3 regions of the Bradyrhizobium sp. Ken01 genome follow, and region 1 is predicted to be linked to each of the others. Evidence: predicted binding sites of a transcription regulator. Region 1 holds the regulator's gene; each other region holds the start of a gene.
The links. The regulator LexA, encoded in region 1, represses DNA repair genes until DNA is damaged. The targets are predictions, from matches to a motif close to TGTTCNNNNTGTGTTCNG.
Positions count from the first base shown of each region.

Region 2: the regulator LexA is predicted to act here: its motif matches at 3,171-3,188, upstream of AC0L3S_RS32155 (YifB family Mg chelatase-like AAA ATPase).
Region 3: the regulator LexA is predicted to act here: its motif matches at 7,356-7,373, upstream of recA (recombinase RecA).

Region 1 is NZ_JBVVPC010000036.1:41,592-51,968, forward strand. Features, by position in the region: gene AC0L3S_RS28480 (S41 family peptidase) at 1-992, opposite strand, end outside; gene AC0L3S_RS28485 (alpha-hydroxy acid oxidase) at 1,295-2,428, shown strand; gene AC0L3S_RS28490 (HAD family hydrolase) at 2,437-3,069, shown strand; gene AC0L3S_RS28495 (hypothetical protein) at 3,224-3,415, shown strand; gene AC0L3S_RS28500 (molybdopterin molybdotransferase MoeA) at 3,625-4,836, shown strand; gene lexA (transcriptional repressor LexA) at 5,012-5,713, shown strand; gene AC0L3S_RS28510 (hypothetical protein) at 6,188-6,625, shown strand; gene AC0L3S_RS28515 (ComEC/Rec2 family competence protein) at 6,764-9,043, opposite strand; gene AC0L3S_RS28520 (DUF2171 domain-containing protein) at 9,139-9,372, opposite strand; gene AC0L3S_RS28525 (nuclear transport factor 2 family protein) at 9,457-9,843, opposite strand; gene AC0L3S_RS28530 (glutamine--tRNA ligase/YqeY domain fusion protein) at 9,853-10,377, opposite strand, start outside.
Region 2 is NZ_JBVVPC010000048.1:31,010-41,386, reverse strand. Features, by position in the region: gene AC0L3S_RS32165 (ATP-binding protein) at 1-867, opposite strand, end outside; gene AC0L3S_RS32160 (hypothetical protein) at 1,008-1,475, opposite strand; gene AC0L3S_RS32155 (YifB family Mg chelatase-like AAA ATPase) at 1,574-3,112, opposite strand; gene AC0L3S_RS32150 (PilZ domain-containing protein) at 3,342-3,587, shown strand; gene AC0L3S_RS32145 (tetratricopeptide repeat protein) at 3,668-4,453, shown strand; gene AC0L3S_RS32140 (CpaE/TadZ family protein) at 4,562-5,851, opposite strand; gene AC0L3S_RS32135 (CpaD family pilus assembly protein) at 5,848-6,582, opposite strand; gene AC0L3S_RS32130 (type II and III secretion system protein family protein) at 6,651-8,168, opposite strand; gene cpaB (Flp pilus assembly protein CpaB) at 8,179-8,982, opposite strand; gene gshB (glutathione synthase) at 9,429-10,373, opposite strand.
Region 3 is NZ_JBVVPC010000029.1:44,293-54,669, reverse strand. Features, by position in the region: gene AC0L3S_RS25235 (hypothetical protein) at 1-389, opposite strand, end outside; gene AC0L3S_RS25230 (hypothetical protein) at 574-807, shown strand; gene AC0L3S_RS25225 (pyrroloquinoline quinone-dependent dehydrogenase) at 820-2,856, shown strand; gene AC0L3S_RS25220 (PilZ domain-containing protein) at 2,903-3,145, opposite strand; gene AC0L3S_RS25215 (HdeA/HdeB family chaperone) at 3,326-3,619, shown strand; gene AC0L3S_RS25210 (PaaI family thioesterase) at 3,724-4,188, opposite strand; gene AC0L3S_RS25205 (hypothetical protein) at 4,548-4,859, shown strand; gene AC0L3S_RS25200 (hypothetical protein) at 4,964-5,218, shown strand; gene AC0L3S_RS25195 (DUF6894 family protein) at 5,228-5,461, opposite strand; gene AC0L3S_RS25190 (hypothetical protein) at 5,623-5,811, opposite strand; gene AC0L3S_RS25185 (DUF2798 domain-containing protein) at 6,072-6,329, shown strand; gene AC0L3S_RS25180 (hypothetical protein) at 7,029-7,196, opposite strand; gene recA (recombinase RecA) at 7,448-8,536, shown strand; gene AC0L3S_RS25170 (hypothetical protein) at 8,643-9,632, shown strand; gene gcvP (aminomethyl-transferring glycine dehydrogenase) at 9,929-10,377, opposite strand, start outside.

The DNA.
Region 1 (10,377 bases):
TGCACCGAGCCCTTGCCGAACGAGCGCGTGCCGATCAGCGTCGCGCGCTTGTGGTCATGCAGCGCGCCGGCCACGATCTCCGAGGCCGAGGCCGAGCCGCCGTTGACGAGAACCACCAGCGGCTTGCCCTTGGTGAGGTCGCCACCATGCGCGGTGAAGCGCTGGGTCTCTTCCGGATTGCGGCCGCGGGTCGAGACGACCTCGCCACGCTGCAGGAACGCGCTCGACACCGATACGGCCTGGTCGAGCAATCCGCCTGGATTGTTGCGCAGGTCCATCACGTAGCCCACCAGCTTCTCCGGCGGAACCTCCTTGGCGATCGATGCGATCGCCTTCTTCAGGCCATCGGTGGTCTGCTCGTTGAACGAGGTGACGCGGATATAGCCGATATCGCCGTTCTCGACATGGAAGCGCACCGGGCGCACATGGATGATCTCGCGCTTGATCGCGACGTCGAGCGGGGCGTCGGCCCCCTTGCGCACGATCGTGAGCTTGGTCTGGGTCTCGACCGGCCCCTTCATCTTGTTGACGGCCTGCTCGAGCGTCATGCCCTGCACGGCATCGCCGTCGATCTTGCTGATGAGGTCGCCGGACATGATGCCGGCCTTGGAGGCCGGCGTGTCGTCGATCGGCGAGACGACCTTGACCAGCCCCTCCTCCATCGTGACCTCGATGCCGAGCCCGCCGAACTCGCCGGAGGTGGTCTCCTGCATCTCGGTCCAGGCCTTGTCGTTCATGTAGCGCGAGTGCGGATCGAGCGAGGTCACCATGCCGGTGATCGCGCCTTCGATCAGCTTGGCATTGTCGGGCTTCTCGACATAGCTCGCCTTCACCCGCTCGAACACTTCGCCGAACAAATTGAGCTTGGAATAGGCGTCATCCGCGCTCGCTGCCGCCCGTGCCGCCCATACGCCGCCGTGCGGACTGGCTACCAAAAGGGTCAGACACGCTCCGGTGAGCGCGCCCAGTGGAAACAGCAGGGTTTTCCGCATGAATAGGCTGGCCTTTTTGCTTCGCGGTTCGGTGGGGCTGGAGAGCCGCCATGCAAATGGCGATCCAGCCTGCTTCTCACAATACCATTCTGGTTTCTTCAAGGCCGGGATGCCACGCCGGCGGGTACACCGTAAAAATCCCCTCGTCCGGACCTAAACTTTCGGCAACGTTGCAGGACCCGGTTCGTGCGCAGCGGGGGGCGGCCGGCCCACGCCTCGCAGCCATGCCATTTTAGGATGGTTTTGGCGCCCCGGACGGGTTAGGCGATGAGGGAAGGCTTCAAATTCTCGGGAGGATAACAATGAACGAGGCACCCCGCATCCAACCGGAAAGGAACGTCGAGCTCGGCGCCAGCACCGAGCCGTTCCAGAATCTGCATGAATTCATCCGGAAAGCCCGCGCCAACCTCAACCAGAATGCCTGGGACTATATCGTCGGCGCGGCCGAGACCGAGACCACGATGCGTCGCAACCGCATGGCGCTGGACGAGATCGCCTTCCGCCCGCGCGTGCTGCGCGATGTCCGCAAGGTCACCGGCTCGGTCGAGCAGTTCGGCCGCAAGATGCGCCTGCCGGTCTTGCTCGCCCCCGTCGGCGCGCTCGAGATCTTCGACCCGGATGGTGCGGCGAGCGTGGCACGCGCCTGCGGCACTTTCGGTGCGGCGCACATGCTCAGTTCGGTGTCCGAGCCCGGCCTGGAAAAGACCGCCGAAGCTGCGCCCGAGGCGCTGCGCCTTTACCAGCTCTATGTGCGCGGCGACGACGCCTTCGTCGCCGACGTCGTCAGCCGGGCCGAGAAGAACGCCTATGCCGCCTTCTGCCTGACCGTCGACACCGCTCATTACAGCCGTCGCGAACGTGACATCGCCAAGCGCTACGTTCGCGAGAGCCGCCTGCGCGCCACCGGCGGCGACTACCAGAAGGGTCTGGAGTGGCGGACGGTGAAGATGATCAAGGAGAAGTTCAAGATCCCGCTGATCCTCAAGGGCATCGCGACGTCAGAGGACGCACTGATCGCGATCGATCACGGCGTCGAATGGATCTACGTCTCCAACCATGGCGGCCGTCAGCTCGATCACGGTCGCGGCGCCTTGCATGTCCTGCCCGAGATCGTTGACGCCGTGAAGGGCCGCGCCAAGATCATGGTCGATGGTGGCGTCTGTCGCGGCACCGACATCGTCAAGGCAATCGCGGCGGGCGCCGACCTCGTCGGCATCGGCCGGCTGCAATGCTGGGCGCTGGCGGCGGCCGGCGAAGCCGGCGTGGCGCGCATGCTGGAGCTGCTCGAGGACGAAGTGCTGCGCTGTCTCGGCCTCCTGGGTGCGACCTCGTTCGCCGAGGTCAACAAATCCTGCCTGCACCAGGCGACCGCAACCAACGCGCCGAGTGTGTTCAGCGCGTTTCCGCTGTTCGACCACGAGCCATATCGATACTGAGTGAAAGGATGCAGGTGACATCGCTGTCTCCCGGAGCTGCGGATGCGCTCCTGTTCGATCTCGGCCGCGTGGTGCTCGATATCGATTTCTCCAAGGCAATCGCCTGCTGGGCGGGACATGCCGGTTGCGAGCCCGAATCCATCGTCGCGCGCTATGTGCGGGACAGCGAAGCCTATCGGTTGCACGAGATGGGGAAGATCAGCGATGAGGACTATTTCGCCTCATTGCGAGCCTCGCTCGGAATCGGCATTTCGGATGCGCAGTTCCTGGAAGGCTGGAACGCGATCTTCGCCGGCGAAATGCCTGATATCGCCGAGCTGCTGCCGCGGGCAGCGAAGCAGATGCCGCTCTACGCCTTCTCCAACACCAACCGGCCGCACGTGGACCATTTCTCGAGGGAATATGCCGACCTCCTCGGCCATTTCCGCGAGCTGTATTTGTCGTCCAGCATCGGCCTACGCAAGCCGGACGCGAAGGCCTTCGACCACGTCGTTGCGGCGATCGGCGTGCCCGCCGGGCGTATCGTGTTCTTCGATGATCTTGCCGAAAATATCGAGGGAGCGCGGGCGCGCGGCTTGACGGCGGTGCATGTGACCTCGCCCCGGGACGTCGGGAACGCATTGAAGGCATTGGGCATCTGACGACTATCTGTCGTCGCGAAACCCGACGGGAACAATTTTGAAAAAATTGAGGAACCCGATCACTTTGTGCATTTTTGTACAGAGTTCCCGGAACGGAATACCGCCTTCCGGACTCTTAGAGTCCGCTGGGACTTCTACGGACGGATGCATCATCGTGTTGGGCAAGACCTACCTCACCAAGCAGGCCTCTCTTCTTCTTGAATTCGCCAGGACAACTTCAGATTCGGATCTTTCCGCCAAGCTTGTGAGCAAGGCCGCCGACCTGAAATCCCAGGCCGATCCGTTGCCCGACAAGGATAAGGGATCCAAGGCGCCCGACGTAACATCCGGGCAGGCAGGCAGCTGATCGATGCAAGCCGGTGATTTCGTGGCTTCGATGACCACTTTCCTGCCGATCTCTCACGTTCTTCGGATCATGCCGCGACGCGCTTGATCCCGGCTTCCGGAACGATGCGAAGCGGCGGGATGACTGCCCCCGTTTTTGCCTCTGCGCCCGCGCTCGGCTAGAAGACTTGCGGAACATTCGCCCGAACGTGCCGAGCAGGAGTTTTCGCCGTGGCCTTGATGCCGGTTTCCGACGCGCTCGCCGCGGTGCTGGCGGATGCAGAGCCACTGCCGGAAGAAATGATTTCCCTCGACGAGGCCTACCATCGCGTGCTCGCGCGTGACGTCGCGGCGCGGCGCACGCAGCCGCCGCAGGCGATGTCGGCGATGGACGGTTACGCGGTGCGGGCGGCCGACGCCGCGACGATCGATTCGGAGCTCACCGTCATCGGCGAAGTCGCGGCGGGCCGACCGTTCGCCGGGAGGGTCGGCGCCGGCGAGGCCGTACGGATCTTCACCGGCGGCGTCATTCCCGGTGGCGCGGATGCCGTCGTGATCCAGGAAGACACTGTTGTCGCCGGCAAACGTATCACGATCAAGGAAGCCGCGATCGCCGGACGGCACATCCGCCCAGCCGGTATCGATTTCCGCGAGGGCGACGTGCTCCTGCGCAAGGGAAGCCGTCTCACCGAGCGCGACCTCGCGCTCGCCGCCGGCATGAATCATCCGCACCTTGCCGTTTTCAGGCGTCCGAAAGTCGCGATTCTCGCCACGGGCGACGAGCTGGTGATGCCGGGCACCACGCCCGGCCACGGCCAGATCGTCTATTCCAACGGCTACGCCCTGCACGCGCTCGCCCGCAGCGAGGGCGCCGAGACCATCGACCTCGGTATTGCCGCCGACACGCTGGAGGCGACCACCGCCGGCATCCGCAGCGCCCGTGAGAGCGGCGCCGACGTCCTGATCACGACCGGCGGCGCATCGGTCGGCGACCACGATCTGGTCCAGCAGGCGCTGCGGGACGAAGGCATCGCGATAGCGTTCTGGAAGATCGCGATGCGGCCAGGCAAGCCGATGATGCACGGACGGCTCGGCGCAATGGGTGTGATCGGCCTGCCGGGCAATCCCGTGTCGTCCTATGTGTGCGCTTTCCTGTTCATGGTGCCGCTGATTCGCGTCCTGTCTGGCCGTTCGGTGATTCACCACCGCCGTGAACGCGCCGTGCTCGGCCGCGACGTCGGCGCCAACGACCAGCGCGAGGACTATCTGCGCGCGCATCTGGAGGAGCGTGACGATGGCACACGCGTCGTTCTTCCCGTCAATCATCAGGACTCTTCGCTGCTTGCGAATCTCGCTGCAGCACAGGTACTTCTCGTGCGCGCACCGTTCGCGCCGAAGGCCGAAGCCGGCACGGCTTGCGAAGTGTTGCGGCTCCCCGTCTGAGCGTCCGGCAATGCGCGTTCCGCGAACTTTGCTCCGTTCACGGTAAATTAAGCAGTTGCGGAACATGTATCGAACATATAGTGTCCGTTCATGATTTGTTTCGAGCATGTAGCGGCTTATGGCCGAATTCAGCGTCTCGGAATCGGACGACATCAACCGGGGGACTTTGGTCGAGATGTTAACGCGCAAACAATACGAGCTTCTGCGGTTCATCAGTGAACGTCTGAAGGAAAGCGGCGTGCCGCCCTCCTTCGACGAGATGAAGGATGCGCTCGACCTGCGCTCGAAGTCGGGCATCCATCGCCTGATCACGGCGCTCGAGGAGCGTGGCTTCATCCGACGCCTGCCCAACCGCGCCCGTGCGATTGAAGTCATCAAGCTGCCGGAGCTCCAGGCAGCCGCCGGCAGCCGCCGCGGCTTCACGCCGAGCGTCATCGAGGGCAATCTCGGCAAGGTGCGTGCGGGCTCCAGCCTGCCCGCTGACGAGGGCGAACGTCCCGTGGCGGTGCCGGTGATGGGCCGCATCGCGGCCGGCACGCCGATCGAGGCATTGCAGACCCGCAGCCATACCATCAGCGTACCGCCTGACATGCTCGGCTCGGGCGAGCATTACGCGCTCGAAGTACGCGGTGATTCCATGGTCGAGGCCGGGATCCTCGACGGCGACATGGCGCTGATCCAGCGCAACGAGAGCGCTGATACCGGCGACATCGTGGTGGCGCTGATCGACGACGAGGAAGCGACGCTGAAGCGCTTCCGCCGTCGCGGCGCCTCGATCGCGCTCGAGCCCGCCAACGCAGCCTATGAGGTCCGCATCCTGCCGCCCAACCGGGTGAAGATTCAGGGCAAGCTGATCGGGCTTTACCGGAAGTACTGATAACGGAAGTACTTCATGCCGGAAGTGCTTCATACCCGAAGTACTTGGCGCCTTGCGCGCTTCCGATCGGCATCGCCGGTCGGAGATTGGAGCGGATCATCATCCGCTCCGGCTGGATGGTCTTTCTGGTTCTGCACAGACTATCCGGCCCCTCCTCCGGCGCTGGCTCCTCGCGACGCCGACGAAGCGGCACCGCTTCGCGGCTCGAGGAAACGGCGGCCAGCGGTCAAGTCCGCAACGGCATGCGATCGAGCAACCATTGCAACCAGCCGGCAATATTCGCGCACGCGCCTCCCGAATGCATCGCGGCGAGCTTTGTTCCTATTGGATTCGGGAAAGATAATGTGATCGCGGCTTGCGGAAGCCAGCCGCAGATTTGCCCACAACCAAGCAGAGCTTTCGTGCTTCCACTCTGATGGAGGCCTGCGCCTCGATAAGAGACGCGGGTTGCTATCCCAGCATGAGGAGCACCCGATGTGTGACTACAGCCTACATGCCGTCGCGTCGCGCCCCGCCGAAGTCGGCGAGACGATCGTCACGACAAGCTTCCGCGGCACCTCGACGCGCGGCTTCGCCTCCGCAGCCGATCCATCCGTTGCCGTCTGCCTGCTGCCGGGAACGGAGCTCGCCTTCGCCGACGACGTCCGCTACGACAATCGCTGGATCTGGACGCGCACCATCAATTCCCGCGTGGGCAAGTTCGGCAAAATCGATCCGCACGTCCCCGACCGCCATCACGACGCGATCGAATTCCCCGACGGCAAATATGTCCTGGTGACGCAGCTCGTCGAAGGCCAGCGAGCGACCGTGCTGCAACTGCCGGTGACCCAGTCGGTCACCGAGCGCGAGCACAAGGCGCAGATCATCGCCGACAGCAGGCAGCCGACCGTCACGCACCTGCCGATCGGCTGAAACAGCCGCCCTCCGGCTACGAGGTCGGAGGTCAGGATTGAATCGCCATCGCCGGCCGTGGCCGGCGAGATGGTGTAGTTTGCGCCCAGCGAATCCGAGCGGACGCACCGATCCACTGCGTTGCTCCGCACCATCAGATCAATCGTCGGCCTGCAAGTCCGTCTCCGCCGGCGTTGCGTCCTTGATGCGGGACGCGGTCGTCTTCGGCGCGAGGCTGCCGTCGAAATCACCCTCGCCGGCGCCGGCCGGCAACCAGGGGCGGCTCGTGCCTCTCGCCCTCACCGCCTGAACCGCAAAACCGTCGCCACGCTGCGTCAGCGCCAGCGCGCTCTGGCTGGCGAGCCGCTGCCGATCGACCACCATCGCGGCGCAATCGGGCGGCGCGGGACGTGTCGTCACCACCAGCGCGGCCCGACTGCAATCGTCCGCGAGAGCGTCGGCGCGGAGTGCCAGCGCGACCAGCCTCCCGTCGGCCAGTGGCGTCACGCAGCCGGATTCGTCACAGGACACGCCATCGGCCAGCGAGGCTCTGCCCGCATCGCGGGGATCGGCGTCGGCAGCGAGCCATTCCTTGAGCAGAAAGCTGTCCTTGTTCGTCCTGATCAGGTGCAGATATCCGTCCTTGCCCCGCACGGCGACGCTCGCGCCATCCCCGGCAATCAGGATGTCGGGCTGCCGCGCCGACAGTCCCCAGAGGATCGCTGCCAGCAGCACCAGGGCGCCGGACCAGCGTAGCGGCGTCCGCAACAAGCCCAGCACGATGATTCCCAGGCTCGCCGCGATCAGCGGCGCGATTCCGAACGCCGGGATGCGGCCGACCGCGCCCGGCAAGGCCGCGACCCAGCGCGAGACCGCGACCATCCAGTCGATGCCGATCCCCATCAGCCACCAGAACACGCTGTCCAGCCCGAACGGAGCAGCAAGCAGCCCCAACAGTCCCGCCGGCATCACCAGCGCCGAGACTACCGGCATCGCGCCGAGATTGGCGAGCACGCCGAACGGCGTGACACGGTGGAAGTGGAAAGCGGCGTAGGGTGTGGTCGCAAGTCCCGCAATCAGCGAAGCCATGAACAGCATCGCGATCTCGCGGCCGCCCCACATCGCAATGCGCGCGGTCGCCGAATGGTCCGGCGAGGCAAACAAATTCGGCATGCCGATCTGCACCAGCGCCACCAGGCCGAGGGTTGCCGCAAACGACATCTGAAAACTCGGATGCACCAGCGCTTCCGGCGCGACCGCCAGCACGATCAGCGCAGCCACAGCAAGCGTGCGGAAGGTGATGGCGCGGCGATCGACCATCACCGCGATCAGCACCACCGCCGTCATGAAGAACGATCTTTGCGTCGCGACCTCCGCGCCCGACAGCAGCAGGTAGAACGCAGCAGCGACCAGCGCGGCGGCGGCCGACCATTTCTTGATGGCGAAGCCCGCCGCCAGTCCCGGAATCAGAGCGAGCAGCGCGCGTACCGCGAAGAACACGACACCGGCAACGACGGCCATGTGATAACCGGAGATCGAGAGCACGTGGCCGAGGCCGGAGATGAACATGGCGTCGTTGACCGGCGTGGTGATCGCATCGCGCCGCCCGGTGAGCAGCGCGGTCGCGATCGCCCTGTTGTCACCGTCGAGCGTCGCGCGGATGCGGGCATCGATCGCATCGCGCAGGCCTTGCATGAAGGCCGCGTAACGCAGCCGCAAGCCGCCGGTCTCAGGCGGCGGCGCCACCGTGATTGCGCCCATTGCAAAACCGGAGGCGCCGATGCCCTGGAAGAACATGTCACGCGAAAAATCGTAGCTGCCGGGTCGCACCGGCGCGAGCGGCGGCATCAGCCGCGCCTTCAGCTGAACGAAGCTACCGACCTCCGGTGCGGTGCCTTTGCGGACCGACAGGCGCACGCGCTCGAGCCTGACGTCGCTGCGTTGCGCCTCCATCGCGGTGACGCGCAGCACGAAACGATCTGTCCGCTCGCGGATGTCACGAGCCTCGACGAAGCCCGACAACGACACCGAATAGAGCGACTTTGCCAGCACCGGGTGGGCGATGCGCGCCGTCTTCCAGGTCGCGACGGCAAAGCCGGCCGCGACCGCTGCGATCATGATGGCCGGGGCGAACAGCCGGCTCCGCCGCAACAGAGCCGCGCCAAGCAAGAGCGCGCTGGCGGTCGTCGCAACGACCCACAGCACCGGCTCGTGATCGGCAGAGAAATAAAGCGCGATGCCGCAGCCAAACGCCACGGGCACCCACGGCAACAGCCGCCCAGCGCCAGCCTCGGCGCGTAGCCACGCGCGCAAGGTCTCGGCCAGCGATGTCCAGATGTCGAGGCCTGCAGGCGCGAGGCCGCCCGCGGACGCGGCGCGGCCCGCGGGCCACGTCCCCGCGATCCCCTGCGACCGTAGCGGCCGGCCCGGCTCCGCCATTCTCTGCACTCGGTGATACGCAACGAAGTCAGAAGCTACCGGAACGTGCAGGCGGGCGGATAGCGGTACGGATCAGGAACGAAAGGGCGCGATCGCTACTTTTCCTCTTCCATCGTCACGGCCACGTCCGCCTTGGCCGAGAGCCGGACCTTGTTGCCCTCGATGTCGGCGACGAGGCCCTTGTCGATGAAGTGATGATGCCCCTTGTGGCTGCCCTCGCCGCTGTCCTTCTTGGTCAGTTTGATGCGATTGCCTTCGACCTTGTCGACGGTGCCGATATGGACGCCGTCGGCGCCGATGACTTCCATATGTTCTGCGATGTTCTGCATGGTGGGTTCCTTGTTGGCCCACCCCAACGCGCGAGGTGCACCTTCGTTCTCTCACGAGAATGACGATGCCGTGTGCCCCACGGGTCAGATCAGCGGCGCCTGCGACGAGGCGTGGTGATTGACGATCTTCCAGTCGCCGTCCTCGCGAATGATGACCCAGCTCATCTTGACCGAGAAACCGGGGCGTTCGCCGGCGAGATCGAACGAGATGGTCGCGGCCATATTGATCAGATCAGGACCTGCCTGCGCCGCCTTCACCTCGGAAAAAAACGCGCTCGGCTGACGCCAGCGCGGCAGGCCGTTGAAATAGTCTGCGACGCCATCCCTGCCCCAGTAGAGCTTCGGGTTGGAGCCGAAGAAGAACGTATTTTTCCCATAAAGCGACGACAGCGCGGCCGCATCGAGCGTGGCGAAGCCGGCGCACCATTTCGCGATGATGGCGGAAACGATCGCGTCGGCTTCGTCGCTCATTGTGGTCCCTCAGCCTTTGGCAACTTCCTTCGCGAACGTGTCGCGCAGGCCGATGGTGCGCGAAAACACCGGCTTGCCGGGCGTCGAGTCCTTGTCGCGGACGAAATAGCCTTGGCGCTCGAACTGCATCGGCTCGGTCGAATTGCTTTCCGCAACCGATGCCTCGACCCGGCCATCAGCGAGAATTTCCAGCGACTGCGGATTGAGGTCGGCCGCGAAGTTCGAGGCGTCCGGGCTCGGATTGGCAAACAGCTGGTTGTAGACGCGGATTTCCGCAGGCACGGATGTTGCCGCCGACAGCCAGTGCATTGTGGCCTTGACCTTGCGGCCGTCGGGCGCGTTGCCGCCCTTGGTCGCGGGATCGTAGGTGCAGCGCAGCTCCACCACTTCGCCGGCATCGTTCTTGATCACGCCGGTGCATTTTATGAAATAGGCGTAGCGCAACCGCACCTCGTTGCCCGGCGACAGACGGAAGAACTTTTTCGGCGGGTTCTCCATGAAGTCGTCCTGCTCGATATAGAGCTCGCGGCCGAA
Region 2 (10,377 bases), on a different contig from region 1:
CAACTCCTCGATCAGCGCCATCAGCGCTTCGCCCGAGGTCTTCACGGCCCTGGCGTAGGTCGACTGCTCCGGCGTCAGGGAGGTGTCGAGCAGCAGCCCGCCCATGCCGATGATGCCGTTGAGCGGCGTGCGGATCTCGTGTGAGGCCATGGCCAGGAAGCGCGATTTGGCCCGGTTGGCGGCGTCGGCCTGATCGCGGGCGTCGGACAGCGCACGTTCCGTCTCGGTGCGGTCGGTGACGTCGCGTCCGACGCTCTGCAATTCGGCGGGCTGGCCGGCGTCGAGCCGGACATAGCCTTCGCGCCAGGCGATCCAGCGCCCGCCGAGCGGGGTTGCGATCTTCTGGTCGTGAATCCGCGTTCCGTTGCTCTCGCCGGCGCTGTCGCCCTGCTCCAGCACGTCGAAATCAAAGCACGTGCCGACCAGCGCGCGGCGCGCCTGTCCGGCAAGCGCGCAATAGGCGTCGTTGGCGAACGTGATGCGGCCGCTCGTGTCACGCAGCACGATCAGATCGCCCTGCTGTTCGAACAGGCTGCGAGCGCGTTCTTCGGCTTCCTTCAGCTCCCAATTGCGGTCGATCAGCGTTTCGTTGTGGGCAGCCAGCGCACGCATCCGCTTGTTGACGAAGCGCAGGCGCATGCTGAGCGTGGCGAGGCCGAGGCAGGCGAGCGCGAACAGGAAGCTGACGCCGATCGCAAACGCATTGGGATCGTAGCCGGACGTCTCGGACCGGCTGCCGGAGACAAACCCATAGGCGCCGCCGAAGGTCGCCGAGAAGATCATGATGGAGCGGATCGCGAAGGCGATTCTGGGGTACTGTCGCCTGAAGCGGCGCATGCGCACCTTGATCCGGAACGTCCGATCCATCGCCACCGACCCGACTCTTTTCGTAAAAACCTGCGCTCGCTGTAAACGACGATGTGCCGCCGACCTTGCGAACAGTTTGAGGCCCTGCGATCGCCTCCAAACAGGGTTCACGAGGCGTTAACGGCGCAAAGCGAGGCGGCTCAAAGCGAGGCGGCCTGGAGATGACGGTGGCCGCCGCGGGCGCCGACGATTAGCGCCGCGGCCTCGCGCTGCGAGAAGGTTTTCGAGCGCACATAGACGCGGTAATCCGCCGGCCCTTCGGTGGAGAGATAGACCACCTGGCCGCCGTCGACGGGCTGCGCGGCAATCGAGATCAGGCGCGTCGAGGGGTTGGCCTGGCAGGACTCCGATTCCGACCCGAGGCCGTCGTCGACGACCGCGAAGTCGGCAGCGTCCGCATCCTCGGTGATCTGAACCCGCACCGTGGCGCGCGCGGGATCGTCCGTGAAGGCGACATGCACGCCGGCGGTCCAGAACAGCGACGTCAGCTCGACCGAGGTGTCGCCGAGGGCGATGCAGGGATGCGAGACCGATCCGATCTCGCTGCGGGCAAACACCGCGGCCGCCAAAACGGGAATAACCGAGGCCAGGATCTTGAAACGCAACATGACACGCTACTCGCCGGGCCCTGTACGGGAACTGATGGGCCTTATGGTTTGCAGAGCGTAAAGGAAACTCGTTACCGCCGGGTTGATGCGCGGAATGATCACGCCAGCTGCCGCACATCCTCCGCGAGTGCGCGATAGGACAGTGCTTCGGCCAGATGCAGCCGGCCGATCTTGTCGGCGCCGTCGAGATCGGCCAGCGTGCGCGCCACCCGCAGCACGCGGTGATAGCCACGCGCCGACAGCCGCATGGTCTCGGCGGCGTCGCGCAGCAGCTTCTGGCCTTGCGCATCCGGCTTGGCGATCTCCTCCAGCACCGAGGCCGGGGCTTCGGCGTTGGTGCGAACCTTCGGCAGGCCGGCGTCCGCGTAGCGCGCGAGCTGGATGTCGCGCGCGGCGGCCACGCGCGCGGCGACTTCGGCCGAGCCCTCCGCCGGCGGCGGCAGGATCAAATCGGCCGCGGTCACCGCGGGAACCTCGATGCGCAAATCGATGCGGTCCATCAGCGGCCCCGAGATGCGGGCCTGGTAGTCGCCCGTGCAGCGATCGATGCGGCCGCGCTTGCAGGCATAGCCGGGCTCGAACGCATTGCCGCAGCGACAGGGATTCATCGCCGCGACCAGCATGAAGCGTGCGGGATAGGTGACGCGGTGATTGGCGCGCGACACCGAGACCTCGCCGTTCTCCAGCGGTTGGCGCAGCGAATCCAGCACGCGCGGATCGAATTCGGGGAGCTCGTCGAGGAACAGCACGCCTTGATGCGCGAGCGAGATCTCGCCGGGCCGTGCGCGCATGCCGCCGCCGGTAAGCGCGGCGATGCTGGCGGAATGATGCGGCGAGCGAAACGGCCGCCGCGCCGTCAGCGCGCCGCCCTCGATCTCGCCGGCAACAGAGGCGATCATCGAAACCTCGAGCAACTCGCCCGGTGACAACGGTGGCAGGATCGAGGGCAGGCGTGCCGCCAGCATCGATTTGCCGGCGCCGGGCGCGCCGATCATGAGCAGGTGATGACCGCCGGCGGCCGCGATCTCCAGCGCCCGCTTGGCGCTCTCCTGGCCCTTGATGTCGCGCAGGTCGAGGGGCGAGCTTGCTGCTTCATGCACCTTCGGCACCGGCCGCGACAGCACCTGCGTTCCCTTGAAATGGTTGGCGATCTGGATCAGTGAACTTGCGGCGATGATCTGGATGTCCGGGCTCGCCCATGCCGCTTCCGAGCCGCAAGCCGCCGGACAGATCAGCCCCTCCTCGCGCACATTGGCGCCGATTGCGGCAGGAAGGACACCGGCCACCGGCGCGATCGATCCGTCGAGGCCAAGCTCACCCAGAACGGTGAAGCCGGTCAGTGCATCCGGTGGAATCGCGCCGATCGCCCCCATCAGCCCGAGCGCGATCGGCAGGTCATAATGGCTGCCTTCCTTGGGCAGATCGGCGGGCGCGAGATTGACGGTGATCCGCCGCGCCGGCAGCGCCAGCCCCGAGGCGATAAGTGCCGAGCGGACCCGCTCGCGCGCCTCCGACACCGCCTTGTCCGGGAGACCTACGATCGCGAAGGCCGGCAGACCCGGCGCGACCTGCACCTGCACGTCGACCGCGCGGGCCTCGATCCCCTCAAAGGCGACGGTAGAAACCCGCTGAACCATGCCCGAACCAGCCTGCCCTTTTGCACAATTAGGGGTAGCAGAGCGGGCCAGTCCTTGCAAGAACAATACGGGAACGTGTTGAGGGGGGCCTGGAAGGCCCTAACCGATCGTAAACACGACGAAGACACTACGCCTCGAATGCAAGCTGCTCTGCTCAGCACATTCCAACGAATGTCCGCTACTCCTAGGGGTGCGGGATGGGCCGTGGTCTAACGGGTGAACAATTCAAATGCTTGCAAATCGCCGGAGAAGCGAACGACGGATGTGCACGCGGCTTGCCAAGATTCATTTTGGCGCGGGTTCGCTGCCGCGGGACTGCACGATCACCGATATTTCGGATGGCGGCGTGAAAGTAGTGGCGGAATTTCTGGAAGTGCCGCCGCAATTCACCATCATCTTCGCACCCGACTATTCCCGCCAGTGCCGCCTGCGCTGGCGCATCGGCTGCGAGTTCGGCGCTGAATTCACCGACTGAGCCATCGGAAGCGCCCCGCCTTAACGGGACTTTAGCGTTAATCGGTAAGCATCTCTGATCAGTCGCCGAGTGATCAGAGTATGTCCAAGCGTTCGTCCGTCGCCTCTCCTCCGGCGAGATATCTGTTTTCCGCGCTTCTGATCCTGGCCCTCGGCGGCTGTCAGACCACCGGCATCGAAGACATCACCGGCGCGCTCGGCGGAAAGTCGGACACGGCTGGCAGGGCCGACACCAAGCCCGACGTGAGGCCGGACATGGACGCGCTGCGCGAGCGCTATCGTGCCAAACCTGGCGATCCCAACATCGCGCTCGAATACGGCAAGGCGTTGCGTCAGACCGGCCAGCGCGCGCAGGCGCTCGCGGTGCTGGAGCAGGCCGTGCTCACCCATTCCAACAACAAGGCGCTGCTCGCCGGCTATGGCCGCGCGCTCGCCGACAGCGGCAGTTTCCAGCAGGCGTTCGACGTCCTCGGTCGCGCGCATTCGCCCGAGGATCCCGACTGGCATATTCTGTCGGCGCAGGGCGCCGCGCTCGATCAGCTCGGCCGCAACGAGGAAGCGCAGCAATACTACGCCGCCGCGCTGAAGATCGTGCCGGACGAGCCGTCGGTGCTGTCCAATCTCGGACTGTCCTACATGCTGCAGAACAATCTGCCGCGGGCGGAGGAAACGATGCGCCGTGCGCACGCGCGCAATCCCGCCGATTCGCGCGTGCGCGCCAATCTCGCGCTCGTGCTGGGACTGGAAGGAAAGCAGGCGGAGGCCGAGACCATCGTGAAGGCCGACCTGCCGCCGGATCAAGCGGCGGCAAAGGTCACGGCGCTGCGGCAATTGCTGGTGAAGAAGCAGCAGCGGGCGGAGAAGTAACCGGCTCGTTCCTGAGCTCGACAGATTGAGCCTCGCCGAGCGCACCGAGGGAGGTGCGTTCCCTCCCCCACAAGGGGGGAGGGAACGGAGAGAGTTCAGCTCTCGTCCCTACGACGCCTTGCGATGCGGGGCTGATCCGCGCCCCGACCTGCCCTTCAGCTTCTTCAGCAGCGGGCCGAGCAGCGAGCGCTTCGGCTTCTTCACCTCGCCGCGCCCGGCAAGGCGGTTCGCCATGTTCTGGAACAGCTCGGTGGTGCGGTGGCTCTTGGAGACCTCCGCGATCATCTGGCCGTTGTTGGCCGCGGTCGAGAACAGCTTCGAATCGAACGGGATCACCGCGATCGGCTGGCTCTCCATGGTCTTGGCGAAGGCCTTGACCTCGATCTCCGCACGCTTGGGCATGCCGACCTGGTTGATGCAGTAGAGCGGTGGCCGGTCGTTCGGCCGCGCCGCCTTCAACACGTTCAGCATGTTCTTGGTGTTGCGCAGGTTGGCAAGATCGGGCTCCGCCACGATCACGATGTCGTCCGCGTTGACCAGCGCGCGTCGCGTCCAACCCGACCATTGATGGGGAACGTCGAGCACGATGCAGGGCGTCGTCATGCGCAGCGTGTCGAATACCGCGTCGAAGGCCTCCGCGCCGAAATCGTAGACGCGGTCAAGCGTGGCAGGCGCAGCAAGCAGGCTGAGACGCTCGGTGCATTTGGAGAGCAGACGCTCCATCAGAGCCGTGTCCGGCCGATCCTGTGACAGCACCGCATTGGCGATGCCCTGCACCGGGTCCTGGTTGTAGTCGAGACCCGCGGTACCGAAGGCGAGGTCGAGATCGATCACGACGGAATCGAGCGCGAGGTCGCGGGCGATGGTCCAGGCCACGTTGTGCGCGACGGTGGAGGCACCGACACCGCCCTTGGCGCCGACCACCGCGATGACGCGGCCGGTGATGATGGTTTCGGACGCCGAGAACAGGCTGCAGATCGAGCGGACGACGTCGAGCGTTTCGACCGGTCCCACCACATAGTCGTTGACGCCGCGGCGGACCAGCTCGCGATAGGGCGCGGTGTCGTTGGGATTGCCGATCACGACCACACGGGTGCCGGGATCGCAGACGCCGGCGAGGTCGTCGAGGCCCTCGAGGATGTCGCGCGTGCCGTCGGATTCGATCACGATGACGTTCGGCGTCGGCATCGTTTCATAGACTTCGATGGCCGCAGCGAGGCCGCCGTCCTTGGCGGTGAGATGCGCCTTGGCGAGACGGCGATCCTGCCCGGCCGCGGTCACCGCGGCGAGCGTCTGCTCGGTCTCGCAAAAGGCCTGCACGGAGATGCGAGGAACCGGCGCAATGTGTTCCTCGGGGTGCTGCGGATCGTCCGCTTCTTCGTCGTGGACGCGTGTCATCTGCCTGTGTCGCTGAGTTTGGCCTTGTCGGCGTCTGGATTGGTGGTCCCGATCGGCGTGCCCTTGCGATAGCGCTCGAAGGCCATGTCGCGCCGTGCGTTATAGGCCGGCGTCTCGGACCGCGGCTGCTCGAGGTCGGCCGGATTGTCGATCATGGCCGCGAGGTTGCGCTGGCTGGCGCAGCCCAGATTGAAATAGGGCTGGTTCTCGTTGTAGCCGGGGTCGAGGATGGAGGGGCCGATATCTTCCGGCCACAGCCCGCAGGGGCCGGCGACCGCGGCGATCCGGGAATAGCTCAGGCGGATGGTGGGCAGCAGTCCGGGATCCTCGGGCCGATAGGGGTGCTGGACGATGGCACGCGAGGGCACGCCGACGGATGCGAGCACGGAACGGATCTCGTGATAGGTCGCTGCGGCCGCGCGCGAATTCGCGGCGTTGGCGGGGACGTCGACCACGACCGAGCCGGTGCCTTCGCGCACCCAGTCCCGGGCAATGCCGGCGACGTCCGCGTGCTGCGCGGCCGAGAGGCCGCCGCGAGCCTTGCCGACGAAGATCACGATCGACTTCTTGGCTTCCTCGACCGCGATCGGGTGACGCTGGCGATAGTCGGTCGGCACCGTCTGGGTGACGATCTCGCCGGTGGTGTTGCAGGCGCCCAGCATGAAGGAGAGCCCCGTCAGCGCCAGCGCGACGCTCAACTTGCGACGTCGATCGGCCATGGTCTTCGTCATCGCTTCGTCCCCTCGTGCCCCATCTCTCGCCCGTCTCTTGTCCCGTTCCCCAAGCCGTCCGTTCGCCATCAGTCGATGATGAAGCCGAAATCGCCGGGCGTGCCCGCGATCGGATCGACGCGGCGCGCGATGCCGTAGAGGCGGTTCATGCGGCCGAGCAGCGCCGTCTGGGCGTCAGAGGCCGGCGCAAAGCCGTCGTCGGGCCGGGACAGTTCCTTCTGAGCCACCGCGCGCACCACATAGGGGGTCACGATCACCATCAGCTCGGTTTCGTTGTTGACGAAGTCCTGGCTGCGGAACAGCGCGCCGATGATCGGCACCTGGTCGACGCCGGGCAGGCCGTTGATCGCCTGTTTGGTCTGCTGCTGGATCAGGCCGGCCATCGCCATCGAACCGCCCGAGGGAATTTCCAGTGTCGTTTCGGCGCGACGGGTCTGGATCGAGGGAATCGTGATCGAGTTGGTCGAGCTCGACGACAGCGCCTGGGTCACCGTGATGGCGCTCTGGTTCGACAACTCGGACACCTCGGTCATCACCCGCAGGCTGATCCGGCCCTCGCTCAGTACGACCGGGGTGAAGTTCAGGGAGATGCCGAACTTCTTGTAGGTGATCTGGGTGGTACAAACGTGGGTGACAGGATCGCAGGCATAGCCCGACGGAATCGGGAATTCGCCGCCGGCGATGAAGGTGGCGGATTCGCCGGAGATCGCGGTCAGGCTCGGCTCGGCGAGCGTGCGCATGACACCGGCACTTTCCATCGCGCGCATCGTGGCGCTGACGGTCGCGAAGCCCTTGGTGAGGCCGGCGACACCTAATCCGTTGTTGCTGACGATCGGTCCACCGCTGACCGAGAACGGGTTGGAATTGTTGAAGTTCACCACTGCGGTGCCGGCGTTCAGGCTGGCGCTGAGATCGACGCCCAACTGCTTGACGATATCGCGGCGCACTTCGCCGACGACGACCTTGAGCATCACCTGGTCGCGGCCGCGCACGACGATGTTGTTGACCACCTTCTCGGAGCCGCCGACCAGTTTGGCGGCGACGTCGCCGGCCTGCTGCGCCTCGACCGGGCTCGACACCGAGCCGGTCAGCATCACGCTGTCGCCCACGCCTTCGATCTGCACGCCCGGCAGCGACTGACGCAGCGCCGTGCGCATGCCGTTGAGATCGCGCTTCACCGCGATGTCGTAGGCAGCCACCTGCTGGCCGTCGGCGGCGAAGAACACGACGTTGGTCTGGCCGACCTGTCCGCCGATGATATAGGCGCGTTGGGCCGAGCGGATCACGGCATTGGCGATCTTGGGATCGGCGACCAGCACGTCCTTGACGTCGCGCGGCAGGTCGATGACGGCGGACTTGCCGACGCCGAGCGACAGGAAGCGCGTCTTCGCAGGCACGATCGTTCCGACCGGCGACACATCGATATCCGCTGCCTGCATCGGCGCCTGGTCGCCGACCGGCGCATCTGCGGCGCTGACGATATCGGGGGCTGCGAGGAGCCCCAGGATCAGCATCGTCCCCGTCCAGAACGAGCGCGCGCGATTCCCCCGAATGCGCATGCCCGTCCGATCATCCCCGTAGTTCATCATATCCCCATCACTTCTGTGACGTCAGTTGCCGCGCCTGTACGCCGTAGCGGATCACGTTGACCCCGCCCGACCGCTTGCTCGCCAGGTCCTCGGGCGCGCTGTCGACCGAGTTGGCATCGACGATGCTGCGCAGCGCGAGTGTCAGCGTGCCGCCCTGGCGCGCCGCCGATAGCGTGCCGACCTGGTCGGGTTTGAGCTCGAGCGTGACGGTCCTGCCGACGACGGCATTCTGGCCGTCCTTTTCCTTTGGCGCTTGGTCGATCGCGAGCACGCGGATATTGGTCAGGATCGCTTCGGACAGGATGAGGTCGTTACCGGCGGCCCCGTCAGGATTCTTCAGGCGGCGGGTCAGCACGATGTCGACGCGGTCATTCGGCAGGATGAAGCCGCCGGCGCCGGTCTCTGCTGAAATCTCGGTGGAGACGGCGCGCATGCCCGACGGCAGGATCGCGGCCATGAAGCCGGAGCCGTCGGCCTTGACCAGCTTCTGCTCGCGGATCGGCTCGCCCTGCATCAATGGCACGCGTGCGATCGAGCCTGCGATCTGGATCTGCGCCTCGGGCCTGTTGTCGCGGCGGATGAAGGCGCTGCTCGCGGTCGCCGCCGGCCAGACCTGCCATTGCAGGTCCTCGGGCTTCACGGCTTGACCGAGCTGGATGTCGTTCTTGGCGACCAGCACCTCGACCGTCGGCAGCTTCTCGGCGACGGGGAGAACGGGCGCGGGCTTGTTGTCATAGCCGCTCGCCAGATACGCAGCGACGCCGCCGGCGCCCAGCGCGATGACGAGAACGACAATGCGTGCGGTGTTCATACGCTTCTACTCTTACGCAGGGCACTCGAACCGCACCTGGCGGGTTCCCCAACGTCGATGAGTAGGCAGTAAAAGTATAAGCGGTGTTGCGAGGCCGAACGTGATCGACGGCCGCGCTGTGGTCTTTCGGCAGATGGTGAACGTGGCGTTATCCGGTCGGCCACTGGCCCCGTAGTTTCACGCAGTCGCGGCCCGTGCGTTCGAACGATGCGCGCCGCGTCATGGTGAATGCGTGGTTAGTGATGTGCGGGTGCGGTGTCATGGCTAAGAGCCGGAAGCAATGCGCCACACCATCGCTGTCGTCCCGGCGAAGGCCGGGACTCATACCGCGTGATCTCTCGATTGTAGAAGACAGAAGTACCAACGACGAGTCTTCGCCAAACCACGCCCTGTGGCTATGGGTCCCGGCCTTCGCCAGGACGACGTTGGAGAGGTAGTGCGCTCCCCTACTTCGCCCGCTTCTGCTCGATCACGTCCCAGAGCTTTGCGGCAACGTCCGGTCCGCCGAGCCGCGCGATGGCGCGGATGCCGGTCGGCGAGGTCACGTTGATCTCGGTGAGGTTGCCGTTGATGACGTCGATGCCGACGAACAACAGCCCGCGCTCGCGCAACGCCGGGCCGACGGTGGCGCAGATCTCGCGCTCGCGCGGCGTGAGCTCGGTCTCCTGTGCTGCGCCGCCGCGCACCATGTTGGAGCGAAGGTCGTCGGCGGCCGGGACGCGGTTCACGGCGCCGGCGAACTCGCCGTTGATCAGGATGATGCGCTTGTCGCCGTGCTTCACCTCGGGGATGAACTGCTGGATCACCCAGGCTTCCTTGAATGTCACCGAGAACATGTCGAACAGCGAGCCGAAATTCATGTCCTGCGGCATCACGCGGAACACCGCCGCGCCGCCGTGGCCGTGCAGCGGCTTCATGACGACGGCGCCGTGCCTGTCGCGAAACGCGTTAATCTCGTCGAGGTCGCGCGAGATCAGCGTCGGCGGCATCAGCTGCGGAAAGTTCATCACGAACAGCTTCTCCGGCGCGTTGCGCACCGAGGCGGGATCGTTGACGACGAGCGTCTTCGGATGGATGCGTTCGAGAAGGTGCGTCGAGGTGATGTAGGCGAGGTCGAACGGCGGATCCTGGCGCAGCAGCACCACGTCGAAGCCGTTGAGCGCCTCGCGCCTGGGTTCGCCCAGGGTGAAATGATTGCCGGGCTCGTCGCGCACGGTGAGCAGCTGAACGGGAGCGACGATCTCCTCGCCGACCATCGAGAGCTTGTCGGGCGTGTAATAGGACAGGCCGTGGCCGCGCTTCTGAGCCTCCAGGAGCAGCGCAAAGGTGGAATCACCCTTGATGTTGATGCGGGCGATGGGGTCCATCTGGACGGCGACGTTCAGTTTCATGGTC
Region 3 (10,377 bases), on a different contig from region 1:
CTTTCCGACCCGCAGATGTCGTCCGCTTCGGCGCGGCGGCGATCGACCACCTTTCCGCTTGATATGGTCACGATGTAGGTCTGTGGCCCGAGCGGCGAGCCGGTCGCCGAGGTGAGGTGGGCTCGGACGCAAGCTGTCCAACCCGATCCCCGCACCTCTCGATGGGGTGTGGCGACATGCACCTCGCGCGGATAGGACGTGCTGAGGAAGACGAATTCGATCTGCTCGCGCACGACGCGTTTGACGTCGGGGGGCGATTCGGGCGGAGGCTGCTCGGCCTCCTTCATGCGCATGAACTCGGGCACCGGTGCGCGGCTGTCCGCAAAGCCGCAGGCCCCGAGCGCGAGCGCGCTGGCGATCAGCGCGGCATGAGCAATAATCCGTAACATCCGTGAAGGTCCCCTGCGGGCCAAAACATAGGCACGAATGCGATCCGACGAAGACCCGGCCGATCAAGATTTGCTGAAGCCGGGATTTCCTGAAGTCAGGATTTGCTCAAGCTCCGGAGCCCGCAGCATTGGCTATTCGATAATTGCCGGCTAGTTTGTACCCTAGACGAGGGGGATTGCGCCCATGAGGATTTTGATCATAGCGGCCGCCGTGCTGGCGCTGGCGGTTGCCTCCGCGCAGGCGCAGATGGGAGGCGGCAGGCGTCAGCCTAACGAGGGCGGCCAGAAGGCGGACAACAAGCCCAAGGTCGACGAGAAGGCCTACAAGGCCGCACTCGAGCGCATTCCCGAGTCCAAGGAGAAGTACGATCCGTGGAGCGGGGCGCGGCCGCCTGAACCTGCCAAGAAGCCGAAATAGGTGAGGCGGGCGTTGGCGAGCCGCCCGTGCTATTCGGCCGCTCTCGTCACGCTCCTCTTGTTTTCGTCGTGGCCAGGCATCGCTTGGGAGAGCTGGGGTGGCGATCCCGGTGGCTCGCGCTTCTCGCCATTGCGAGAGATCACGCCCGGCAATGTCGGCAACCTGGTGCGGGCCTTCGAATTCCACACGGGCGATCTCGCGGCGCGGCCGCCCGGGGTGATGCGGCGAACCAAATTCCAAGCGACGCCGCTGTTCGTCGAGGACAGCCTGGTCTTCTGCTCGCCCTTCAACGAGGTGATCGCGCTCGATCCCGGCACGGGCGCGCAGAAATGGCGCTACGATCCCAAGATCGCGATCAACCAGCGTCCCGCCAATCGTTACGTCTGCCGCGGCGTCACTTACTGGATCGACGACGAGGCGCCTGTAGATGCCGCATGTCGATCGCGCATCTTCATGGGCACCAACGATGTTCGTCTGATCGCGCTCGATGCGAAGACGGGAATCCCCTGTGGCGGATTCGGCAGGGGTGGTGAGGTCAGGCCCGATATCGGCGTGAAGCTGGAATGGCCCGGCGAATTCCAGATCACCTCGCCGCCGGCGGTCGGGCGCGGGGTCGTCGTGGTCGGCTCCGCGATCGGCGACAACCGCCGCGTCGACGCGCCGAGCGGTATGGTGCGCGCGTTCGATGCGCGCAGCGGTCAGCCGCGCTGGACCTTCGAGCCGCTCAAGCGCGACGGCATCGAAGCCGGTCACGCCAATGTCTGGGCGCCGATGTCGGTCGACGCGGCGCGCGGACTGGTATTCCTGCCGACGTCCTCGCCGTCGCCGGATTTTTGGGGCGGCAAGCGGCCGGGCAACAACGAGCATGCCAATTCGGTGGTCGCGCTGCGCATCGAGACCGGCGAGCTCGTATGGGGATTCCAGACCGTGCATCACGACGTCTGGGATTACGATCTGCCGGCGCAGCCGACACTCACGCGCATCGACACCGACGAAGGTCAGCGCGACGTCGTGATCCAGCCGACCAAGCAGGGCTTTGTCTTCGTGCTCGATCGCGACACCGGCAAGCCGGTATGGCCGGTCGAGGAGCGCAGCGTCCCGCAGGGGGCCGCGGAAGGCGAACGGCTGTCGCCCACGCAGCCATTCCCAACGCATGTGCCACCGCTGATGTCGCAAAAAATCTCGACTGAGGATGCGCTCTCGCTCGTTCCTGGCCTGCGCCGCTCAGCTTGCGAGAAGCAGTTCGCGGAGGCACGCAACGAGGGCCTGTACACGCCACCCTCAACGCAAGGCACGCTGGAGTTCCCTTTCACCGGCGGCGGCGTCAACTGGGGCAGCGCAACCTTCGATCCCCTCAACCAGGTCCTCTATGCCAATACCAGCCGGGCCGTTCATCTCATCAAGCTGATTCCGCGGGCGGAGGCGACCGGATTCGATCCTCCGCCCGGTCATGATTTCGGCCAGCAGAATGGTGCGCCGTTTGCGATGTCGCGTGCGGTCGTAATGTCGCCGCTCGGGTTTCTTTGCAACAAGCCGCCCTGGGGCGAGATGGTCGCGGTCGATCTGAAGGCCGGCAAGATCCTCTGGCGTTCGACGGTCGGCACCACCGAGGATCTCGCCCCGCTCGGCGTGCCGCTGCCGTGGGGTGCGCCGCTCGTCAACGGGCTCGCGGTCACGGCAGGCGGGCTCGTCTTCACCGGAGCGATGGACGCCTATTTGCGCGCCTTCGATGCGCGCAGCGGCAGGGAGCTGTGGCAGGGTCGGCTGCCCGTGCCCGGCGTCGCCAATCCCATGACCTATCTCTGGAAGGGCGAGCAGTATGTCGCGATCGGCGCCGGTGGCCACTCCGAGGCAGGCACCTCGATCGGCGACAGCGTCGTTGCGTTTCGCCTGGCACGGCCGGGCGAGGGGCCGTCGCTGTGGTCGCGTACCATCGATCGCCCCGGTGGACGATTTTTTGCGGCATCATCGGTGATCGCGCTCGCGATTGTCGCGCTCGTTGTCGCAAGCCTGCGCTCGCGGCGCCGGCGACGTAGCGCGCGAACATGACGCGGCATCGCGCGCGCGATGCGAACGATCATTCACATCATGTGCACTACTGTACGAAAGCGAGGCCGATGCGCCTTTCGTGGCGCCAGACGGGGCGGCATTTGCGCACGAAATTGTCGCGCGCGATCGCGAGTGTGAACGATTGCGGCAATGTGACGAGGGCATCGAGGTCGATTGCGGCGCCGTCCGCCGACATATTTCGCACCGTGCACGTGATGCCGCTGTTTTCAAAGGTGATCTTTCCACCCTTGAAAACACGGTAACGCTGCGCTGCACGCTTCTCGATCATCCGCGTTAATCCATAATGATCTTTGTGAAGTAGTGCATAGAAATTACGTTGAACTAAACTCAATACTGGCGCTACTTGCACAGCGCTTCAGATTTCGTTTACGACGTCGAAGCGGAAGTCACTCCGCGGATTTTCCCCCAAGCCGTTCCTTTGTGGCGCTACGCGCCGATGGAGATATTGATGAAGACCACGCTTTCGCTTCTGTTCGCCGCAGCGCTCTCGCTCTCGTCCATGCCCGCCCACGCCGCAAAGCTCGATCTCGCGACCATGAGCTGCAAGCAGTTCCTGGAGAGCGGCGACGATACCATCAAGATGGTGCTGACCTGGATGGACGGCTGGTACAAGGGCGATGAAGAGAACGCGATCATCGACACCGACGTGTTCGTCGAGAACGCCAAGCAGTTCGGCAGCTATTGCGGAAAAAATCCGAACGTCAGCATCGTCACCGCGGCTGACGAAGTGCTCGGCAAGTAGCTTCTGCCGTGACGGCGCGACGCGCGATCGCGCTTCCTGTCTCGACATGACGCCATCGAGAGCCGCAGTGCGCTGTGCGCTCACGCGGCTTTCTTCTTTGATGCTCACCCCGGCAGCATCGCGAACGCGCTCGACACCATCGCCACCGGCTTGTTGTCGGTGGCCGAGAGCAGCGTGACCCGGCCAAAGCTCATGGTGCGCCCGAGTCGCACCACGCGGGCGTCGGCCAGCACGTCCGACGAGGAGACCGCGCGCATGAAATGCGTGGTCTGGTCGACGGTGGTCATCGGACGATAGCCGCGGTTGGCGGCGAGGTTTGCGATCACCATCGCGGTGTCGGCGAGTGCCATCAGCGCCTGGCCGCAGACCACGCCGCCGTTGCGGCACAGCCGTTCCGAGAACGGCATGCGCAGGAGCGCTGCCGGCTGCCAGTCCGGCACGTCCGGCGGCGGCAGGTGCTCGATGCGCTCGACCGACAGATTGAGATCCTGGATCCAGGGGGCAAAGACTTCGCCGAGGATGCGTCGGGCCTCAGAGATGCCGAACTCGGCTTCTGGCTGCGATGGCATTGCTGTCGTTCCCTCCGTATTGTCGCATGTTCGGCATTCCGAGCGGACCGGCGCGGCAAAGTCACCCGGTCTGCTACGGGCCCGTCGGCTTGAAAATGCCTGACTTCGCCCGGTATGATGCCACGGAGTGGGTATGGGTGGGTGATGTTGCGTCGGTATGTCCTCGTGTTTTGTCTGGCCGGGCTCGGCCTGCTGCTGAACGGGTGCACCAAGTGCGGCCCGATCTGGGACGACTGGCTCCACGCGCCGAAATCGTGCAGATCGGACCGGCTCTAGCGGGCCGAGCGGCCCCTGCGGTTGTGACAGGGGTGACAAGGCACGGGCGACCCGCGCCGCCATGGATGATCAAGGAGTACATGATGAAGCTTTTCCGTATGGCCGCGGTGCTGGCTGTTCTGGCGGGACCGACCGTGCTGGCGGGACCGGCCTATGCGCAAATGCCCAATCTCAATTTGCTGCAGGAGGGGCCTGGCAAGACCCCCGAGGAGAAGGCCGCGGAAGCCGAGCGTGACAGGGCCTACAAGGAGACGCTGAAGAAGATTCCGGATTCCAAGGCCTCCAACGATCCCTGGGGCGGCATGCGCTCCGACCCGCCGAAGCAGGCGGCGGCGCCAAAGGCGTCGGCCGCGACCGGTGCGCCGAAGAAGAAATCCGGCACGACCGCCAATTGACCGTCTGCCCGATCGGAGGCGGTTGATGCCTCGGCCGGGACTCCTCTTTGATCGGCCTGCTTCCTACATTGCGCGGGAGCGTATTGCGTCGAGGAGAGCAGAACATGGCCGATCGTCCGCGGGATCTCGCCGAGCGGATGGCGCGCCGGCGCAAGATGGGCGGCAAGCCCGGCACGAGGGCCGGCGACGGCTATCTGCGCGAGACCTTCACGCTGCCGCGCGCGGCGGCGCGGGAGAGGGCGCAGGCTTTCTTCGCCCGCTACCCCAAGGCCGGCTATATGAGCGCGGTCGAGACCTGGCGCGAGCTGCCCGGCGGCGACATCGAATTCACGATGCGGCGGCTGCCCAGCGCGGATTAGGCCTGGCCCCTATTCGAACGTTTCGGATGTGATGCGGATCCGGAACACGGGCTCCTTGGCCTCGTCCAGCAGCTCCATGTTCCATTCGGAATTTTCCTGGAGCTTGCGGGCGATGCCGGCGGCCATGTCGGCGCAGACGCTGGTCATCTCCTTCCAGGCCAAATCGCGATCGGCAAATTCCGACGCCTGGTCGGCACAGCCGGAATAGCTGCCGTTCCGGATTCGAAAAAAGTAGAGCGGCATGGTTCGTACCGATCGCGCCTGATGGCTCCGTCCCCACGGCCATAATCGCGGCAGTCCAATCCCAAACCATCGGCAGATCAATTCCGGGCGGCTACGGAATAGCCCCGTGGGCGCGGCGAGCGCCCTGCAAGCCATGCCGCCGACGATCTCGGTGCGGCCGTTCAGGCGGTTTTGCGCCCGATCGCCTTCAGCTCCCGATCGATCCTCAGCTGCACCCGCCGGATCGCCAAGAGATCGATCTTGGTCTCGGTCCTGCCGGTCTTGATCTGCTCGCCGATTCGGAACTGCCACCGCCAGATCCCGGGAATTGCCGTCTTGGCGACGGTGAACTCGATGCCCCTGTGATTCATGGCCATCTCCCACGATTCACTTCCATCTCTGAGAACATGCTGGGGGCATAATATTCCAGCGAAAACCAAATCTGTCGGTAAGTCCCGGATAGCCCACGGCTATCTCGCAAACACACGCGCTGCCGCCCAGCGGCGGCGCGAGACCCCTCCCGTGGTTCTCCGGCCAAGAACAGAGTTCCTGGGATGGGTAAGGGCGCCTTCCGGAACGCGGCGGCATGTGGCTTGCTTGGCCCGATGACGGTCAGCAACATGGGCGCGTCATGCTGGGCATTCCCCGCCGCTATTCTCATTTCGTGTTCGGAATCATCCAGTCCGGACTGACCTCGCTGGTCGCCGCGGGCATCGCCAGCCTTCCTGTAGGGAATGCGCTGGACTTCCTCGCGCACTGGATGGTGTCGTGGCTGATCGCATGGGCGGCGATGCTGCCGATCGTGCTGCTCGCGGCGCCGGCGATCCGCGCCTTCTCGCTGCGCCTGACGCGGGAGGAGGGCGGTTCGCAAACCGGCCGGCCGGCATGAAAGGCGGCATGAAAAAACCCCGCTTGGAGAACCAAGCGGGGAGAAGGTTATTGGAGGCTGAGGTGCTGGGCTGCAACACCATAGCCGGGCGACCCTAGCCGGCTCAGCTTACGACAGCCTGACAAGGCCCGACGGTGGCAGCGAAAGCCAGAGCTTGGGGGCCGCACACTGGCCCCGCACCGGTCCCAATTTCGACATCCGTTCGCACAACTCAGGACACAACCGCAGGCGAGATTTCGCAATGACGGTGCTGCCATGGGGGAAACGTGGCGTGCCGGCAACGGGGTGGCATCATGGACAACGTAGAGCGGTCATTCGCCGCCGCGACGGCGGCTGGCTTCGTCGTGCTGGTGATCGGGATCGGGTTGCTGGTTCTGCTGTAGGCGGTGTTGGCTGCGGGAGACGGCTCCGGGGTGGAAAGGCCCATGCGCGCCTTTCAAAAACACGAAAACAACCCCATGCACAGTAGCCCGCCTACAAATTCCCTCGTTCAATCAATGGCTTACTGGTAGTATTTGGATACCATATCGGCTCGGACTCGCCTCCATGGCGATCCGAATCTCGATTCCTGTGCCGATTCCCTGAGATCAACGGGCGGCCGCTCCGGCACTGTCGCCAGCGCGTTGCCGCTGGCGAACATCGCCACGCCTGACGCGTCGGCCGGCTGGCCTCGGCTCCTACGCCCTCGTCCCGACGGCCTTAGTGAACCTTGATCGCGTCCAGCGGCAAATGGAGTTCGGCGGCACGCTCGTCGCGGTCCTTCTTGCGGAACTCGTTTTCCTTGCGCTCGAACTTGCTCATCTCCTCCCGCGCCGCCTCCAGCAGCGGAATGCGCCGGATCGTATCGTGATACGTGTTGTCCGTCATGACTGAGGTCCCCAGAGTTACGGTCCCATCCCAGAGAAGGCCGCAGACCGCGAAAAGGTTCGGTGCCGCAGGATTACGGAATTCTGACGGCGCGCAGCTCATCCGTCTTTGATGCACGTCACTTAACGCGCAAATCCGCAAAAGAACATATTGCGAACCTAGAACAAATAGGGTACATTGATTTTATCGCCGCGCCGCCTCGCCAGCCGTTTGTCCCTCTAGCGAATCCTCGCCATAAGGAGCACGACCCAATGTCCACCACTGCCCTGCGTATCGTCGAAGGATCTTCCATGGACAAGAGTAAAGCTCTGGCCGCCGCGCTCTCCCAGATCGAGCGGCAGTTCGGCAAGGGCTCGGTGATGAAGCTCGGCAAGAACGACCGTTCGATGGATGTCGAGGCGGTGTCCTCGGGTTCGCTCGGGCTCGATATCGCGCTCGGGATCGGCGGTCTGCCGAAGGGGCGCGTCGTGGAGATTTACGGGCCGGAATCCTCGGGCAAAACCACGCTGGCGCTGCACACGGTTGCGGAAGGGCAGAAGAAGGGCGGCATCTGCGCCTTCATCGACGCCGAGCACGCGCTCGACCCGGTCTATGCGCGCAAGTTGGGCGTCAACATCGACGAGCTCCTGATCTCGCAGCCGGACACCGGCGAGCAGGCGCTGGAAATCTGCGACACGCTGGTGCGCTCCGGCGCGGTCGACGTGCTGGTGATCGATTCGGTCGCGGCGCTGGTGCCGAAGGCCGAGCTCGAGGGTGAGATGGGCGATGCGCTGCCGGGTCTGCAAGCCCGCCTGATGAGCCAGGCGCTGCGCAAGCTGACGGCGTCCATCAACAAGTCCAATACCATGGTGATCTTCATCAACCAGATCCGCATGAAGATCGGTGTGATGTACGGCTCGCCGGAAACCACCACCGGCGGCAACGCGCTGAAATTCTATGCCTCCGTCCGCCTCGATATCCGCCGCATCGGCGCGATCAAGGAACGCGACGAAGTGGTCGGCAACACCACGCGCGTCAAGGTCGTCAAGAACAAGCTGGCGCCGCCCTTCAAGCAGGTCGAGTTCGACATCATGTACGGCGAGGGCGTCTCCAAGATGGGCGAGATCCTCGATCTCGGCGTCAAGGCCGGCATCGTCGAGAAGTCCGGCGCCTGGTTCTCCTATGACAGCCAGCGTCTTGGCCAGGGCCGCGAGAATTCGAAAGCGTTCCTGAAGGCCAACCCCGACATCACCGCCAAGATCGAGACCTCGATCCGCCAGAACTCCGGCCTGATCGCCGAGCAGATTCTCGCCGGCAGCCCCGAGCGTGACGCCGACGGCGAGGAGCCGGGCGAGGAGTAAGCCTCAACGGGTAGAGTTTTTCGCGAGGAGCGGGCGCTGAGGACGTTGAGTTGCCGACGTCTTCGGCGCCTGTTTCGTTTAGGATCGGTCGTGCTCGGGGGGCGCGATGAAGCGGTTGATTCTGACCAGTTCGTCCGGAGGCCAGCTCGCACGATCCGGGTTGGCGGAGCTTGTCATCTCGTCCTCGTTTCACCTTGAGTGGGGACCGCTGCCCTCGCCCGAGAAGCTCGCAGCCTTTTTCGCGGCGCGTTCGGCGAATCTCGGGCCAGGTGATCATTGGTCTGACTGGGGCATCCGGTGGCCCAAGGGCATCAAGGACCGCAAAGACTTGTCCCTTGCGGACTTCTGCGAGCAATATGACGTGGTTGAACTTTGGTTCGACCCAGCTCCCCGGGATCAATTGCAGCTCGTCTGCCTGCTGGACCACCTCAGCTCCTGCTCCTCGCTGTTGCCAAAGCTTAAACTTCGACTTGTGGCATCCGAGCTGACGACGGAACGCGGTGAAGATCTCGCTGCGTCCGAGCCGCACATTCATGTCGTGCCTGTTAGGGCCCAGGAGTTCGAGACTGCCCGGTTGGCGTGGTCGGCCTACCGCGCGACGACCCCTGAGGCCTGCGTCGATCTCCTTCACCAGGATCTCAGTGCATTGCTGATGCTGCGCCCGGCCTTGCTCGATCTCCTAGCAGAACTCCCGTCGCCTTCGACGGGACTCGGTGCGACGGAGATGCGGTTCTTGGAGATGCTTGCCAGAGGGTTTGCGAACACGGGTGCGTTGTTTCACCTGCGCTCGCATCGGCGCACGTTCGTGTTTGGAGAGACTGAGTTGGGTCGGTTGCTCGACGGGCTCGCGCTCGGCCCCAGGCCCGCAGTGGCCGGATTGGACGACGAACTGCGGACAATCGATCGCGAGAACCACAGGGATCGCCACGCCGCATATCTACGCAGCCGACTGTCACTGACTGAGTTCGGGGAGGCTGTCGTGGCCCATCAGGAAGATTTCAGTCGCCACAACCCGATCGACCGCTGGTGGGGTGGCACGCACCTGACCAACGACCGGCTGTGGCGTTGCAGCCATGTTTTGACGAAGCCATCGTGAAGTCATGGGCATGACGCACCTTGTTTCGACGACAGATTTGGCCGTTGCCGACGCCACGCAGCGCGCCGGACTCCTTTGAGAGGTGATCGTGTCACATCTGATTCTGACCACGAACCATCTTGCGGCAGCACGCTTCGGCATCCAGGGTGCAGGGTCCGTAGGGGTGGGCAAAGGCGCGCAAGTGCTTGCCCACCATATTTCAACTCAGACGAAGGAGGTGGGCACGCTTCCGCCTTCGCTCTTCGAGCTACGGCGGACGAGTCGCTTTGCCCACCCTACAAAACCTCCGTCGGGTCCTACTCCGCGGCTTCCGCGTAATCGCTCACCGGCGGGCACGAGCACACCAGATTGCGGTCGCCATAGACGTTGTCGACGCGCCCGACCGGGGACCAATATTTGTCCGTGCGCGAGGTGCCCGCGGGGAAGCAGCCCTCGACGCGGGTGTAGGCGCGCTTCCAATCGTCGTCCGCGATGTCATGCACCGTGTGCGGGGCGTGGCGCAAGGGCGAGGCCTCGATCTTGAAGCGACCGGTCTCGACCTCGGCGATTTCCTTGCGGATCGCGATCATGGCGTCGCAGAAGCGATCGAGCTCCGCCTTGGATTCCGACTCGGTCGGCTCGATCATCAGCGTGCCCGGCACCGGGAAGCTCATGGTGGGCGCATGGAAGCCGTAATCGATCAGGCGCTTTGCGATGTCGTCGACGGTGACGCCGGACGTCGTCTTCAGCCCGCGGGGGTCGACGA